3 regions of the Paenibacillus sp. PsM32 genome follow, and region 3 is predicted to be linked to each of the others. Evidence: riboswitches for the same ligand, from Rfam matches in the RefSeq annotation. Region 3 holds a riboswitch; each other region holds the start of a gene.

Region 1 (4,700 bases), on a different contig from region 3:
CGGTAGTGCAGGATAAAACACTTCTGCAATCTGCGGATGATCTACCAAATGCTTCGCCATTGCTGTAGCATTATATTCATGACGCTCCATCCGCAATGCCAATGTTTTCATTCCACGCATTAATTGATACGAATCGGTTGGAGACAATACGGCTCCGATAGAGTTGTGCAGAAAAGCCATTTCAGCGGATAATTCTTCCCCTTTGGTCATAATCAATCCTGCTAAAACATCATTATGTCCACCTAGATATTTGGTAGCACTATGAATCACGATATCTGCTCCCAGTTCGATCGGACGCTGGAAAAAAGGAGTCAACAGCGTATTATCAACAATCGTCAGCAACTGATGGCTTTTCGCCCAGGTAGCTACAGCTTTGATATCGGTAACCATCATTAACGGATTAGTTGGCGTCTCAATAAATACAGCTTTGGTATTCGGTTGAACTATTTTTTCTAACGCTTCTAGATCATTGGTATCTACATAAGAAGCAGTTACTCCAAATTTGGATAAAATTCGCTCCAACAGACGGTATGTGCCACCATACAGATCAAGCGATACGATCAGATGATCTCCCTGACCGAAAAGCGCAAAAATGGTCTGTAAAGCAGCCATACCGGAACTACAGGCAAATCCTGCATCTGCTGATTCTAATGCTGCTGCCGCTTGTTCTAGGACAGCCCGAGTTGGATTGGTTGTACGAATATAATCAAAGCCTGTACTTTTACCAAGAGCGGGATGACGGAAGGCAGTTGATTGATAAATCGGAAAATTAACCGCCCCTGTTACCGGTTCATTAATCGAACCGATCTGTGCCAATTTGCTTTCAATGTTAAGAGTTCGTTCGCTTGAATGATGATCCGTCATACTATAATTCCTCCTCTGAAATAACAATCGATTGGGTTGATCTCAAATTAGATACAGTAATTACCTGCTTCAGCTTTGGCACTTTCCAAATCATATGGTGTTTCTTGGTATACATAATAGTTTAACCAGTTGGAAAATAATAAGTTGGCATGAGCACGCCATGTAGAAGGCGGTGTGCGCGATGGATCATTATTAGGAAAATAATTTTTCGGCGGTGCGACATCCATTCCTTTAGCGATATCACGTTCATATTCCCATTTTAATGACAATGGATCATATTCAGAATGCCCTGTTACAAAAATCTGACTGCCATCTTTGGTAGCGGCTAGATATACTCCTGCTTCTTCCGATTCTGATAAAATCTCCAGTTCAGGAATCTTAGCAATATCTTCATGACGCACTTCGGTATGACGGGAATGAGGCGCAAAGTACAACTCATCAAATCCTCGTAACAATTTTACATTTTCTTTATTTAATGTATGTGGGAATACACCAAAACACTTTTCAGGCAAATCGACTTTGGGAACACCGAAATGATGGTACAGACCTGCTTGTGAAGCCCAACAGATATGCATGGTTGAAGTAACATTCTTTTTACTCCAATCAAAAATCCCTTGAATCTCTTCCCAATAGTTCACATCTTCAAAGTCCATTGTTTCTACAGGAGCGCCTGTCACAACCAGACCATCAAAGCGTAGATGTTTGACTTCTTCAAATGTTTTATAAAATAAGTTCAAATATTCAGTCGATGTATTTTTGGAAGTATGGGATTGTGCATGTAGCAAATAAATATCAATTTGAAGCGGGCTATTTCCCAGTAAGCGTAGTAACTGCGTTTCGGTTGTTTCTTTAGTAGGCATCAAGTTCAATATAGCAATTCGCAATGGACGAATATCCTGTTGAAATGCTTGGCTATCATCCATTACGAAAATATTTTCTCCAGTTAATACTTCTTTGGCAGGTAAGCTATCCGGAATCTTAATTGGCATGTTCGTTCACTCCTTGGATGTGTGTATTTCTTATCATTTCAGGAGAAAGGTTCATTATAAGTATATACAAAAATGACCTTTCTCCTGATACTTGAGAAAGGTCATTTGCGATATGTTCGCGTATATAATAGACGCCTCTCTCATCTGTCAGCAGATATTAAGTCTAGAATGATCCATCAACTTATATCTCTGCAAGAATTAGCACCGTGCGGTTATACCGCCGGTTGCCGGGTTTCATCGGGCTAGTCCCTCCACCTGCTCTTGATAAGATTTGCTTATTCAATTTAAAATAACATGTTTTGATACTTTTCTTATACCATAATTTATACTATTCTACGGTCTGCCGTCAAGTGCTGTGAAAAATGTATTAGATTGAACCGATAAATAAGTTGTTGGTAACTATATTGGTTGATTTCAAAAGAGGTTTCTTATTTAAGCTTGAAAGGCTTCCACGACCACGGTATACTTAACAAGTATTTGACGTTTTTTCATGGTTTTCATAAATATCTAAATCACAAAGAGGTGAATTTCAAAATGGAAGGCGACCCGAGGCCCAGTTGGCAGCAGGACGGATGGACAAATTGCAGGAAACAAACGACAACCATAGGGCACTGGAGTAACGCGCCATTATTGAAAAATCTTCTCCGTTTTTCATAAATTATAGCGAAGCTTTGTAAACAAGTGTGCGGTTGCCGCTTCTTTCCCTGCTCATTTCATAATAAAGGAGTAGAACACAATGAAAGTTCGGCACGTCAATGCTGGAGCATTTACTCCAGTAGAAAATATTACCGACACACTGGTAGCACCTGAAGAAGGATTTTATTGGATCGACGCAGATTTGGAAGATTTGATTGAACTACAACCACTTTTTATGCTTCATGATCTGGCTGTAGAAGATTGCTTGAGTGAAGAAGAACAGCGTCCTAAGATCGAAATTTATGAAAGTCATTACTTTATTGTAGTCAACAGTATTCGTTTTGATAACGAAGAGATTTTTTTGCGCGCCTTGAATATTTTTCTAGGACGGCATTATATTATTACAGTGACCAAGCAGAAAATTAATGAATTGCGTGTCCTCAAACCGATTTTATGGGAAGAAGAAGTGAGTCGCGCTGATAAATTTATGTATTTGTTAATTGACCTTGTCGTTGATAATTACTTCGCTGTCGGTGACCGGATCGAAGATCAGATCGAACTACTGGAAGAAAATATATTGATGCATACCAAAAAATCGCATTTGAACGAAATTATCGGTTTGCGTGGCGAAATTTTATGGCTCAAACGTGTATTGGGACCTCAGCGTGAAGTCATCAATACATTGAATAAAAAAGACCTCCGTTTGATCGATGATCAATTGCAAAAATATTTCAGTGACGTGTATGAGAATGCGGTTAAAGTATCTGAGATGTTTGATACGTTCCGCGATCTGATGGGTAACTTACGAGAAGCTTATCAGTCCAGTATCTCTAATCGTGCGAATGAAATCATGCGTGTATTTACAGCGATCACAACGATATTTATGCCGTTGACTGTAATTACAGGTATTTATGGAATGAACTTTGAAGATATGCCTGAATTGCATTGGCGTTTCGGTTATCCACTGGTGATCGGGATTATGATTACGTTAGGTTTGACTATGTTTTTCACTTTCCGCAAAAAAGATTGGATCTGAAAAGATTAAAGCTGCCCTTATTCATCGTCAATTGATGAACAAGGACAGCTTTTTTTGATTTCACTTGTTCGCGCTTATACTGCCAAGCGCTGATGGTAAAATATTTTGCCAAGCAAAAATCACTTTCTTATTTTATGGGTCGCGCTTTTGGTGCCAAGCGCTATAGGTCGCGCTTATACTGCTAAGCGCTTAATCAAGGAAGTTGCATCCAGCGGATCATGGTTTCTAGGTTTAGTCCATCTAAGCCGGGTACTGTAAAGTGTGCACTATCGATTCGGGTTAGTGAACTTACAGCGATCGTTTTCATTCCGATTTGACGGGCAGATTGGATCGATTCGGTAGAATCTTCAATAACCATCGTGTGATAAGGATGAATATTGACTGCATTAGCTGCTTTGATAAATATTTCAGGATCAGGCTTACTGAACTCTACATCATCCGATGTAATAATACGATTGAAATATTGTCGTACTCCTAATTTTTCTACCACTTCTTCTGCATCACTACGGTGAGATGCCAAAACAACAGCGATATTATGATCGGCAAAATGTTGTAGTAAATCTTCTACACCTGGCAACAATTCTGCGGATTCAATCGTTTCTGATTCTTCATCAATAACCGGAATAACTACACCTTCCAAGCCGAATACTATTGCACACAGATCACGATTGTTTGCTTCAAGTGGCTGTGTCATTGCAACTACATATTCTTGTCCATAATGTTCTATCGTTAACGGTTCTCCGCGAACAAGACTGTATGTTGTTTTGTTGCCTTCTACATTTACATTGACAAGGCGATCTTGAAATTGTACCCGGAACGAGTACTCTGTCCAGCTTGGCGGTAATTTCGGTTCAAAGTGTAATCGACCGTCATATTGACGCATACCTGCAAATCCACCAATAATCGTTAACCAGCTACCTGCCATTGATGCAGCATGGATACCGTCTTTGACATTACCATGAATATCATCCAGATCCATACGTGCCGATTCGATAAAGAAGTTATACGCATGATCCATATTACCAAGCTCTGCTGCAATAATCGCATGAATCGCTGCTGACAACGAAGAATCATGTGTTGTTAATGGCTCATAATAGGCATAGTTTTTGACTTTTTCTAGCTTGGTAAATTTCTCACCTAGCAAATAAAATGCCAGAATCAGATCCGCTTGCTTG
Region 2 (4,700 bases), on a different contig from region 3:
TATAGTGTTCTTCCCACTCTCGTCCCCGATTATCAATATTCGGTAATCCTAAATAAGATTCACCTGCTTCATCAATCAGTACAATACCTTGACGCTGGCTCGTTGAAGTGACAGCAATAATCTGAATATCAGGAACGTTAGATAGTGCTACTTTAGCAAGCCCTGCAATCTGTTCCCACAATACTTCCGGTATAAAATGACGTGCATCTGGATATTGATTGTCATTGTGATACAAAATATCAGCTCGCTCAATCGACAATACGTTACCGTTGATATCGACAACAGCTACACGAGCATTACCGGTACCGATATCAAAGACTAGATAGGCTTGTTGTGTCATCGTTAATATCCTCCAAAATCGCTTTATTATAGAGCACTTTCACTGCGGTGTTATGATGCTCAAACCACTCTATGAGTGCTCTATTCATAATTTCTACATGATGATCTTCAACTTCATAAGTGGCACCTGCTAAATGTGGAATTGCTAAAACATTTGGCAATGAAATCAGTTCATAATCTTTAGGAAGTGGTGGTTCTTGATCAAACACATCGATAATCGCTCCACGGATTTGATTTTGTTGTAATTGTTCAACCAGTGCATGATGATCTACCACTACAGAACGGGCAGTATTCACAAAAATGGCGTCTTTTTTCATTGATTGCAATAATTCTGTGCCGATTAATCCTTTGGTATCTTCGGTTACAGGTAAATGAATCGATACAATATCGCTTGTAGCAAATAACTCGGCTAACGATACTTTTTGATCACGCGGGTCAGGGCTGGTTACATAGGGATCGTAATAACGAATATCACAAGGGAAGCTCCGTAGTATGCCTGCTGTACGCTGGGCTACAGCTCCAAAACCAACCATACCGACTGTTTTGCCAGCCAGTTCATTACCTTTAAACTTGAGATAAGCAGTTAAGCTACCACTTTGCCATTCTCCTGCTTCTAACCATTGGCTGGATGAAATAATACTTCGTAAAAAGGTAATTAGACTGCCGACTACCATTTCAGCTACAGCTTGTGCATTACGTGCTGGCGTATAGAAAACAGGAATACGACGATCTGTAGCCACAGGTACATCTACATTAGAAGGAGTTCCTCGACAGACACCGATAAATTGCAAATGAGGTACAGCTTTAATCACTTTTTCAGTAATTTGATCTAATTCTGCAATAATGGCATCTGCTCCGGTTGATTGTAATAAAGAGATTAATTCATCTTCTTGATAAGCTTGCCCATGATCTTTCCAGCAACGGTAAATGACTTCTCCAAACGTATCTGCTAGTTGTTGACGACCTTGCTCATGATAAGGGGCGGTAATTAATATTTTCATTATTCAATCTCCTTTGGTACACTTAGGTGCAGTGTTATTTAAGTGAAGCTTTAAAGTAAGAAAGTAAATTGATATAGAGAGTTCTTGGTTTGCTACTAATAACGTCATCATTTGACAATATAATCAACTGAGTCAACGACAATATACAAAAAACCTCTTTCCCACATCAAGGAAAGAGGTTCGCTATCTATTCATTATAATATTCAAATCATACGAATAAAATAATGCAATAATTCATCCTGCTTTCCTATCTCCCAAGCGATTCAAGCTTGCTGGAATTGGCACGTTTTTGCCGAGGTTTCGTAGGGCCAGTCCCTCCACCTCTCTGGATAGAAAATCTAATGTATGTAGTTGTCGAAAAAAACTTGCAAATCGATATCAGACACGATAAGGTATAAAACATCTAAATTTGTCGAATTCGAAATAATTTTCTTTATTCTAATTAAACCCAGTAAAAAAGTCAACATTAAATCTAAAATTTGATTTATGATAGTTTATAACGTATTCAAAGTCTATTTCTGCCATTATTAAGGTATGGGTATTACGAAAGGAGCATGATGTATGTCTAGTTATGTTGATCAACAAGATGGAATATTTCCTTCAGTCTGCTCACTGGATTGTCCTGATCAGTGCGGACTGCTTGTTCATAAAGAAAAGGGTAAAATTATCAAAATCGCTGGAGATCCTAATCATCCTGTTACCAAAGGGAACATCTGTAACAAAGTTCGTAATATGACAGAACGCATCTATGATACTAAGCGTCTAACTACTCCACTCAAGCGGATTGGAGCAAAAGGCGAAGGTCTTTTTGAACCTATTTCATGGGAAGAAGCAATTACTACAATTACTTCCAAGTGGAAAACATTAATATCCACTTCTGGCCCTGAAAGTATTCTCCCGTATAGCTTCTATGGCAATATGGGCAATCTATCTGCTGAAGGGATGGATCGCCGCTTTTTCCATCGGATGGGGGCAAGTCTTTTAGAGCGCACCATTTGTACAGCCGCTGGTTCAGCAGGTTATAAATACACAATGGGTGGCAGTATTGGTACCGATCCTGAAGATACGGTAGATACACAGTTATTTATTTTCTGGGGTATTAATGCAGTTAGCACTAATATGCATCAAGTGACTTTAGCGCAGCAAGCTCGCAAAAAAGGCGCTAAAGTTATTGTGATCGATGTGCACAAAAATCAAACTGGACGATCTGCGGATTGGTTTATTCCAATTTTGCCAGGAACAGATAGCGCACTCGCTCTAGGTATGATGCATATTTTATTTGCTGAAGACAAAGTGAATGAGGATTTTATGAAGCAATATACAGTAGGACACGAACAATTGCGTGAGCATGTAAAGCAATATGACCCTGCTACTGTATCCACAATTACAGGCGTACCTGTCGATGATTTATATCAATTAGCTCGTATGTATGGCGATGCTAGCCCTGCTCTGATTCGTATCGGAAATGGTCTACAACATCATGATAATGGCGGTATGAATGTACGTACGATTGCCTGCCTACCTGCTATCACAGGACAATGGTTAGTACGCGGTGGTGGTGCTATTAAATCTAATACGTTCCAACTAACATTTAATGAAAATGCACTACAACGTCCAGACTTATTGGCTAATCGCAACACTCGTTCTTTTAATATGAATCAATTGGGACGGGTATTATTAGAGGAGTCTGAACCTGTGCAATCGCTATATGTGTACAATTCTAATCCAGCAGTTGTGACTCCAGAAGCTACGCTTGTCAGACAAGGATTAGCACGAGACGATTTGTTTACTGTTGTGCACGATATCTTTTTAACTGAAACAGCTAAATATGCAGATATCGTTTTGCCAGCAACATCTGCTTTTGAAAATACCGATTTCTATGCTTCGTACTGGCATCATTATATGCAGATTCAACAACCAGTTGTTGCTCCATATGGTGAAAGCAAATCCAATACCGAAGTATTTCGTTTGCTTGCTAAGGCCATGGGCTATGAAGATCAAGCATTACAAGATAGTGATGAGCAGTTAATTCGGCAAGCACTGGATCATCCTGCTAATCCGGCACTGAAAAATATTACGTATGATTCATTAGTCCAACATCAATATGTCAAAGCAGATCGACAATATATTTTCCCGGATCGTCTGCCTACACCAAGTGGCAAAATCGAACTATATTCAGCCGATATGGAGCGTGATGGATTACCCCCACTACCAACCTATACACCACTTCATGAGCAGGGCACTCATCCTTATATTTTTGTACCGGGGCCTAATCATAACTTTTTAAATTCAACCTTTTCGAACAATGCCAAACATATCGGTCTTGAAAAGTCACCGAAGCTATTTATGAATACAATAGATGCACAAAATGCTGGTATTGAAGATGGCGACTGGGTAACCGTCTGGAATGAACGAGGGTCTTGTGAACTGCTTGCTACTGTAGGTGAACATGTATTGCCCGGCGTTGTCGTCAGCCAGGGGCTATGGGCAGACACTGACAATCAGCAAGCTACCCATCTAGTCAATGCACTCACGTCAGATCGCTTGGCTGATATGGGCGGCGGTGCAACCTTCTTCTCCGGTCGTGTCGATGTAATCAAAAAATCAAGTTAACTCCTTTTATCCAATAATCGTTCACTTCACACACTATGGCGTTCGATTAATGTATAAGGAATCTGTCGCTTGACCGGCATGATAGTAGTATCAAGACTACGTTCATAAAATAAAGAAAACGCTTGTCTGCCGATTTCTTGTAAATTCTGATCGATTGTAGTGAGTTGTAATCCGGCAGAGATCGGTTGGTTATCATACCCGATAATTGCTAACTGCTCAGGAATACGCAATCCATATTGACGTGCGCCTAACATAACACCTGCGGCGGCTTCATCCCCTGTTACAATTAACGCAGACGGAGGTGACTCCATAGTCGCAATCCGCTTGGCAATCTGTTCACCATCACTCATATGGATACAATCTGGAAAAATCCATTCCTGATACACTTCAAGCCCTGCGGCATGGAGTGTATTTTGGTATGCACGAAATCGCTCCTGACTGCTTGCACTTGTTTTGCGACCGATACAATAACCGATACGAGTATACCCACGATCTAATAAATACTGAATCCCGCTACAAAAAGCTCCATAATGATCGGTATATACAGCCGATAGATTGGATTCTTCTGTATATTCGCAGACAACGATCGGCCCTGAATCACTGTATGATTGTAATTCTGCCCATGGTAATACACGTGAACATGCAATAACTCCATCTACCTGTCTTGTACTGAGCATATGTAGATATTCTCGTTCTTGCTCTGGATTATACGAAGTCTGACATAGCAATACGTGATAACCATATTGA
Region 3 (4,700 bases):
AGGTACATTCAATGAGTACTAGCAAAACAAATGCAATGCGTATTTTAGACAAAGAAAATATTGCATACGAGATTATTGAATACGACAATAAAGACGGCAAAATTCATGGTAATGCGGTTGCCGCCAAAATTAATAAACCACCTGAAATGGTATTTAAAACATTGGTCACGCAAAACAAACATAACTTGTTTATTTTTGTGATTCCAGTAGGAGCAGAATTAGATCTAAAAAAAGCAGCTAAAGCAGCAGGTGAAAAAAAATTGGATATGCTACCTGTGAATGAATTGCAGAAATGGACAGGTTATATTCGAGGGGGCTGTTCTCCTATCGGAATGAAGAAATTATATCCTACTTTTATTGATGAAGAAGCGATGCTTCTGGAAACGATGATTGTCAGCGCAGGCAAAATTGGGATGCAAGTAGAGCTTGCTCCGCAGGATCTTGTAGCTGTAACTCAGGCGAATTTTACTCCATTGGTTCATCAATAAATATATAGTTTTCATATTTTATATAATGTTTGATCATTTATCCTCCTATTTTAATAGCATCATAAAGCTAAATAACATCGGTGTATATCAAAAAAGGAGGTTACATAACACATTATAATCATTACATCGTCTAGCTAAACAGAAAGGAAACTTTAATAATGAAAAGCCTCAAAAAGTTATTATATGTACCTGTAGTTTTATCTATACCGTTAGCTACTTCTAGTTCTGTATTTGCAGATACCGCAACTAGCCATCATGTGTTACACCATTCTGTGAATCGTTCTACTCTAACGCACACACAGATAGACAAGCTGGTAACCTATCAACAGACCCGTTTTACTTCAAAAGTCAAAGGGTTACCACAACAGACATTTATACTCTCTGGAGGTCAAGCTAATATTCCTTTTACATATCAAAATCATGCAGATATACAATTGATCTTAAAAAATACAGGCAAGCAAACAATCGATTACGAAATTAACTTTCCTGATGATACCAGAAATCTTATGAAATCTAGCTTAGCACCTGGTCAGCAACAACAATGGAATTTACCTTTATATGATGTATATAGACAAGCTTCGTGGGGGCTGTGGAATATCTTTGCGGTAACTACCGATGGATCTACAGGAAAATTAAAAGTACAGGCAAGTGTTGTAAATGATTAAGGTAAAACGATCAATCCATCGATCAGCGAAATACTAGATAAAAAAATAAGGTTATAGCCCGTTATCATTTGTATTTGATCACAAATCATAACTTTAGCTATAACCTTATTTTTATTTGTACATTTTAATTAAAATGCTGGGATTACAGCACCATTGTACGTATCTTCAATGAATTTTTTAACATCATCAGAAGTTAAAGCTTTTTTCAATTTTTCGATAGCTGCATCATTTTGGTTGTCTTCACGAGTAACTAAATAGTTAGCATAGGGTGCGCTACTTGTTTCAGTCAACAATGCAGATTTAGGATCGATTTTAGCTTCTAATACATAGTTCATGTTGATCATACCCATATCGACTTGACCTAATTGTCTAGTGATAAAAGCCGCATCCATCGGTGTAAATTTAAAGTTTTTAGGATTAGCTGTAATATCTTTTACAGAAGAAGTGATGTTTGTTTTGTCTTTCAATTCAATCAATCCATTGTTAGCCAACAAGATCAAAGCGCGTGCTCCATTAGATACTTCGTTAGGGATTGCGATATTTGCACCGTCTGGCAATTCATCGATTGATTTATATTTTGTAGAATATGCACCGAAAGGCTCGATGTGTACTGGTTGTACAGCTTTTAAAGTCATACCACGAGATTTGTTTTGCTCTTCAAGGTAAGGCAATGTTTGGAAGTAGTTTGCATCTAACTGTTTGCCATTCAATTGAACGTTAGGTTGAATATAATCTGTAAATTCGACAACTTGTAAATTTACGCCTTCTTTAGCAAGTGCAGGTTGAATATGTTTTAAGATTTCAGCGTGAGGTACAGCTGTTGCGCCTACTTTCAATGTTACGGTTTCTGCTCCGCCTTCTGTTGTTCCTGTTGCTGCTGTGTTGTCTGCTGCTTTGTTACCGCAAGCAGATACGATAGCAACCAACATAATACTTAGCAAAATCAAAGTCCATTTTTTCATCTTTTCTACCCCTTTATTGGTTTTGGATTGGTATACGTATATGATACAAATGCTGAATATTTGTGATTATCTATCATCGTATAAATATTCAGCAGAATAACTACTCTATGCTCAATCTCTTTTGTATTACTGTTTATCTTCTCGAAAAATGAACCACTAGACGATCACCAAGCATTTGTAGAATTTGAACAATAATAACCATGATGACTACAGCCACTAGCATGATCGCTGTATCATAGCGATAATAACCATAGTTGATTGCAAGTGTTCCAAGTCCTCCTGCACCAATCATCCCTGCCATCGCTGTATTAGAGACTAAAGCAACCACAGTAACCGTTAAGCCTGCTAATAGCCCTGGCATTGCTTCACGTACAAGTACGCGCGTTATAATCTGCCACAAGGAAGCTCCCATCGCATTCGCTGCTTCAATCACACCACGATCGACTTCACGAAGTGCAGTTTCGACCAATCTAGCAAAAAACGGTGCGGCAGCAATAACTAATGGTGGGATCGTTCCAAGTACACCAATCGTTGTTCCTACTAGAATTTGCGTTAATGGTAAGATCGCTACAATCAGTATAATAAATGGAACCGAACGCAAAATATTAACGATAAACGCAATCACTGCATAGAAATAACGCACCCATGCTACAGTAGAACGCCCTGTAATAAATAACAAAATGCCTAATGGCAATCCTAGAATTAATGTAAATAATCCAGAAGCGCCTACCATTTTGAGTGTATCTAAGGTCGCTGTACCGAATTCATTCCAATCAATTTGTGAGAAATCCAATTCACCCATCAGTTGATCACCTCCACATCGAGACCTTCAGCGGTCAATCCATCGAGTGTGCGCTTAATGTCTCCTTCTGTTCCTTCAAAGCGAACAATCAACTGTCCATACGGTACATTTTTTAACGTTGAAATCGTTCCTTGCAAAATAGCAAAATCGACTCCAGTTTGACGTACCGTTTGCGAAAGGATCGATTCATACGTTTTATCTCCTAAGAAAGACACTTTGACAGTCAATGAATTAGGAACATTTGGTGCTGTCCATGAAGTAATTAGTAATTCAGCATTATTAGACTCATTTAAAATAAAATCACGTGTCACTTCATGCTGTGGCTTCAAAAAAACATTTGTTACAGGGCCTTGTTCTACAATACCGCCCCGATGAATAACAGCTACTTTATCACAAATGCTCTGAATGACATGCATTTCATGAGTGATTAAGATGATTGTTAAGTTAAAGCGCTCATTGATATCGACCAGCAATTTTAAAATCGAATTTGTAGTCTGAGGATCAAGCGCAGATGTCGCTTCATCACAAAGCAATACATCAGGATCACTAGCTAACGAGCGAGCAATGCCGACACGCTGTTTTTGTCCACCTGATAATTGAGCAGGATATTTATTGGCATGTTGTTCCAGTCCAACTAGAGCAAGCAATTCTTTCACTTTTTCTTTAATGTTGCGTTCCGGTGTTTTGACTAAGCGCAAAGGAAAAGCGATATTCTCATACACTGTCGCTGAAGATAATAGATTGAAATGTTGAAAAATCATACCTATTTTGCGTCGTCTTGCTTGTAAGCGCGCTTTGTTCAGCTTGGTCATTTCCACACCATCGATCCATACTTCACCAGAGGTTGGACGTTCTAGTAAATTAATACATCGAATCAATGTACTTTTACCTGCACCGGAGTGACCGATAACGCCGAAAATCTCGCCTTTTTCTATTTTCAAATCTATACCGCTTAACGCAGGGCTTAGATTTTTCCCTTTACCATACGTTTTAGTAATACTTTTTAATTCAATCACAGATGGGTGCTCCTTCCTTGTACTTCTTCATTCCTGCATTCATATTACATTAATCATATATAAACCATCGAATAAGTCGGATATATTCTCGCTATCATATATGTCGGTATTCACTTCTCTCTTCTTTATACAAAAAAAGAACCCTTTCGCAGAAAAGGGTTCTCTATTATTAGAGATACTTCCTTCTCATCTGCCAAAATCGCTATGTACCAATTGCACACGCCATTTTGAAGGAATTAGCACCATGACATTTTGGAAAACTACATAATAGCTATTCCAAAATCGGTTGCCGGGTTTCATCGGGCCAGTCCCTCCACCACTCTCGATAAGAAAATATGAAAAATTCGAATGAAAATGAAAATCTTTTCTCAGTATAGTGAACTTCACACTCTTTGTCAAAGCAAAAATGAATATTTCCTAAGGAAATTAGAAATTTTTCATCATTTGTTCATCTGATGTAATCTATTGGATGTGTATTCACTTTTTGTTGCTATCTAAATAGATCATACGGTTATACATTTTGCCCTAATTTGCCACGTGTACCACGACTTAATTGCCATACACGCACACTCATATAACATAACACACCGAACAAAATCTGAATCAACAACGTATGCAACATACTGGAGAAGAAATACCACTCAGGTATTTTCATTGTTACAATATTCAACATACCACTTAGAATCTGCATGATGATAAATACGATCGCAGTCACTCCAAGCTTACGAATACCTGGATTATACGGATGACGACGGTAGGCATAATGC

The links. A riboswitch is a leader RNA that binds a small molecule or an ion and turns the genes downstream of it on or off. The one in region 3 is predicted to bind S-adenosylmethionine.
Region 1: linked by a shared signal. The riboswitch ahead of metA (homoserine O-acetyltransferase MetA) and the one ahead of QCD85_RS17490 (methionine ABC transporter ATP-binding protein) in region 3 are both predicted to bind S-adenosylmethionine.
Region 2: linked by a shared signal. The riboswitch ahead of QCD85_RS12885 (2-hydroxyacid dehydrogenase) and the one ahead of QCD85_RS17490 (methionine ABC transporter ATP-binding protein) in region 3 are both predicted to bind S-adenosylmethionine.

Annotation. Positions count from the first base shown of each region.
Region 1 covers NZ_JARUWY010000001.1:530,388-535,087, forward strand. The annotation lists gene QCD85_RS02480 (aminotransferase class I/II-fold pyridoxal phosphate-dependent enzyme) at 1-864, opposite strand, end outside; gene metA (homoserine O-acetyltransferase MetA) at 912-1,853, opposite strand; SAM riboswitch class I at 1,991-2,124, opposite strand; gene corA (magnesium/cobalt transporter CorA) at 2,590-3,525, shown strand; gene QCD85_RS02495 (HAD-IA family hydrolase) at 3,719-4,700, opposite strand, start outside.
Region 2 covers NZ_JARUWY010000005.1:299,420-304,119, reverse strand. The annotation lists gene QCD85_RS12890 (FGGY-family carbohydrate kinase) at 1-340, opposite strand, end outside; gene QCD85_RS12885 (2-hydroxyacid dehydrogenase) at 312-1,340, opposite strand; SAM riboswitch class I at 1,585-1,676, opposite strand; gene QCD85_RS12880 (molybdopterin oxidoreductase family protein) at 1,902-3,953, shown strand; gene QCD85_RS12875 (LacI family DNA-binding transcriptional regulator) at 3,980-4,700, opposite strand, start outside.
Region 3 covers NZ_JARUWY010000009.1:205,676-210,375, forward strand. The annotation lists gene ybaK (Cys-tRNA(Pro) deacylase) at 12-488, shown strand; gene QCD85_RS17475 (hypothetical protein) at 647-1,153, shown strand; gene QCD85_RS17480 (MetQ/NlpA family ABC transporter substrate-binding protein) at 1,282-2,115, opposite strand; gene QCD85_RS17485 (methionine ABC transporter permease) at 2,249-2,917, opposite strand; gene QCD85_RS17490 (methionine ABC transporter ATP-binding protein) at 2,917-3,933, opposite strand; SAM riboswitch class I at 4,117-4,265, opposite strand; gene QCD85_RS17495 (COX15/CtaA family protein) at 4,445-4,700, opposite strand, start outside.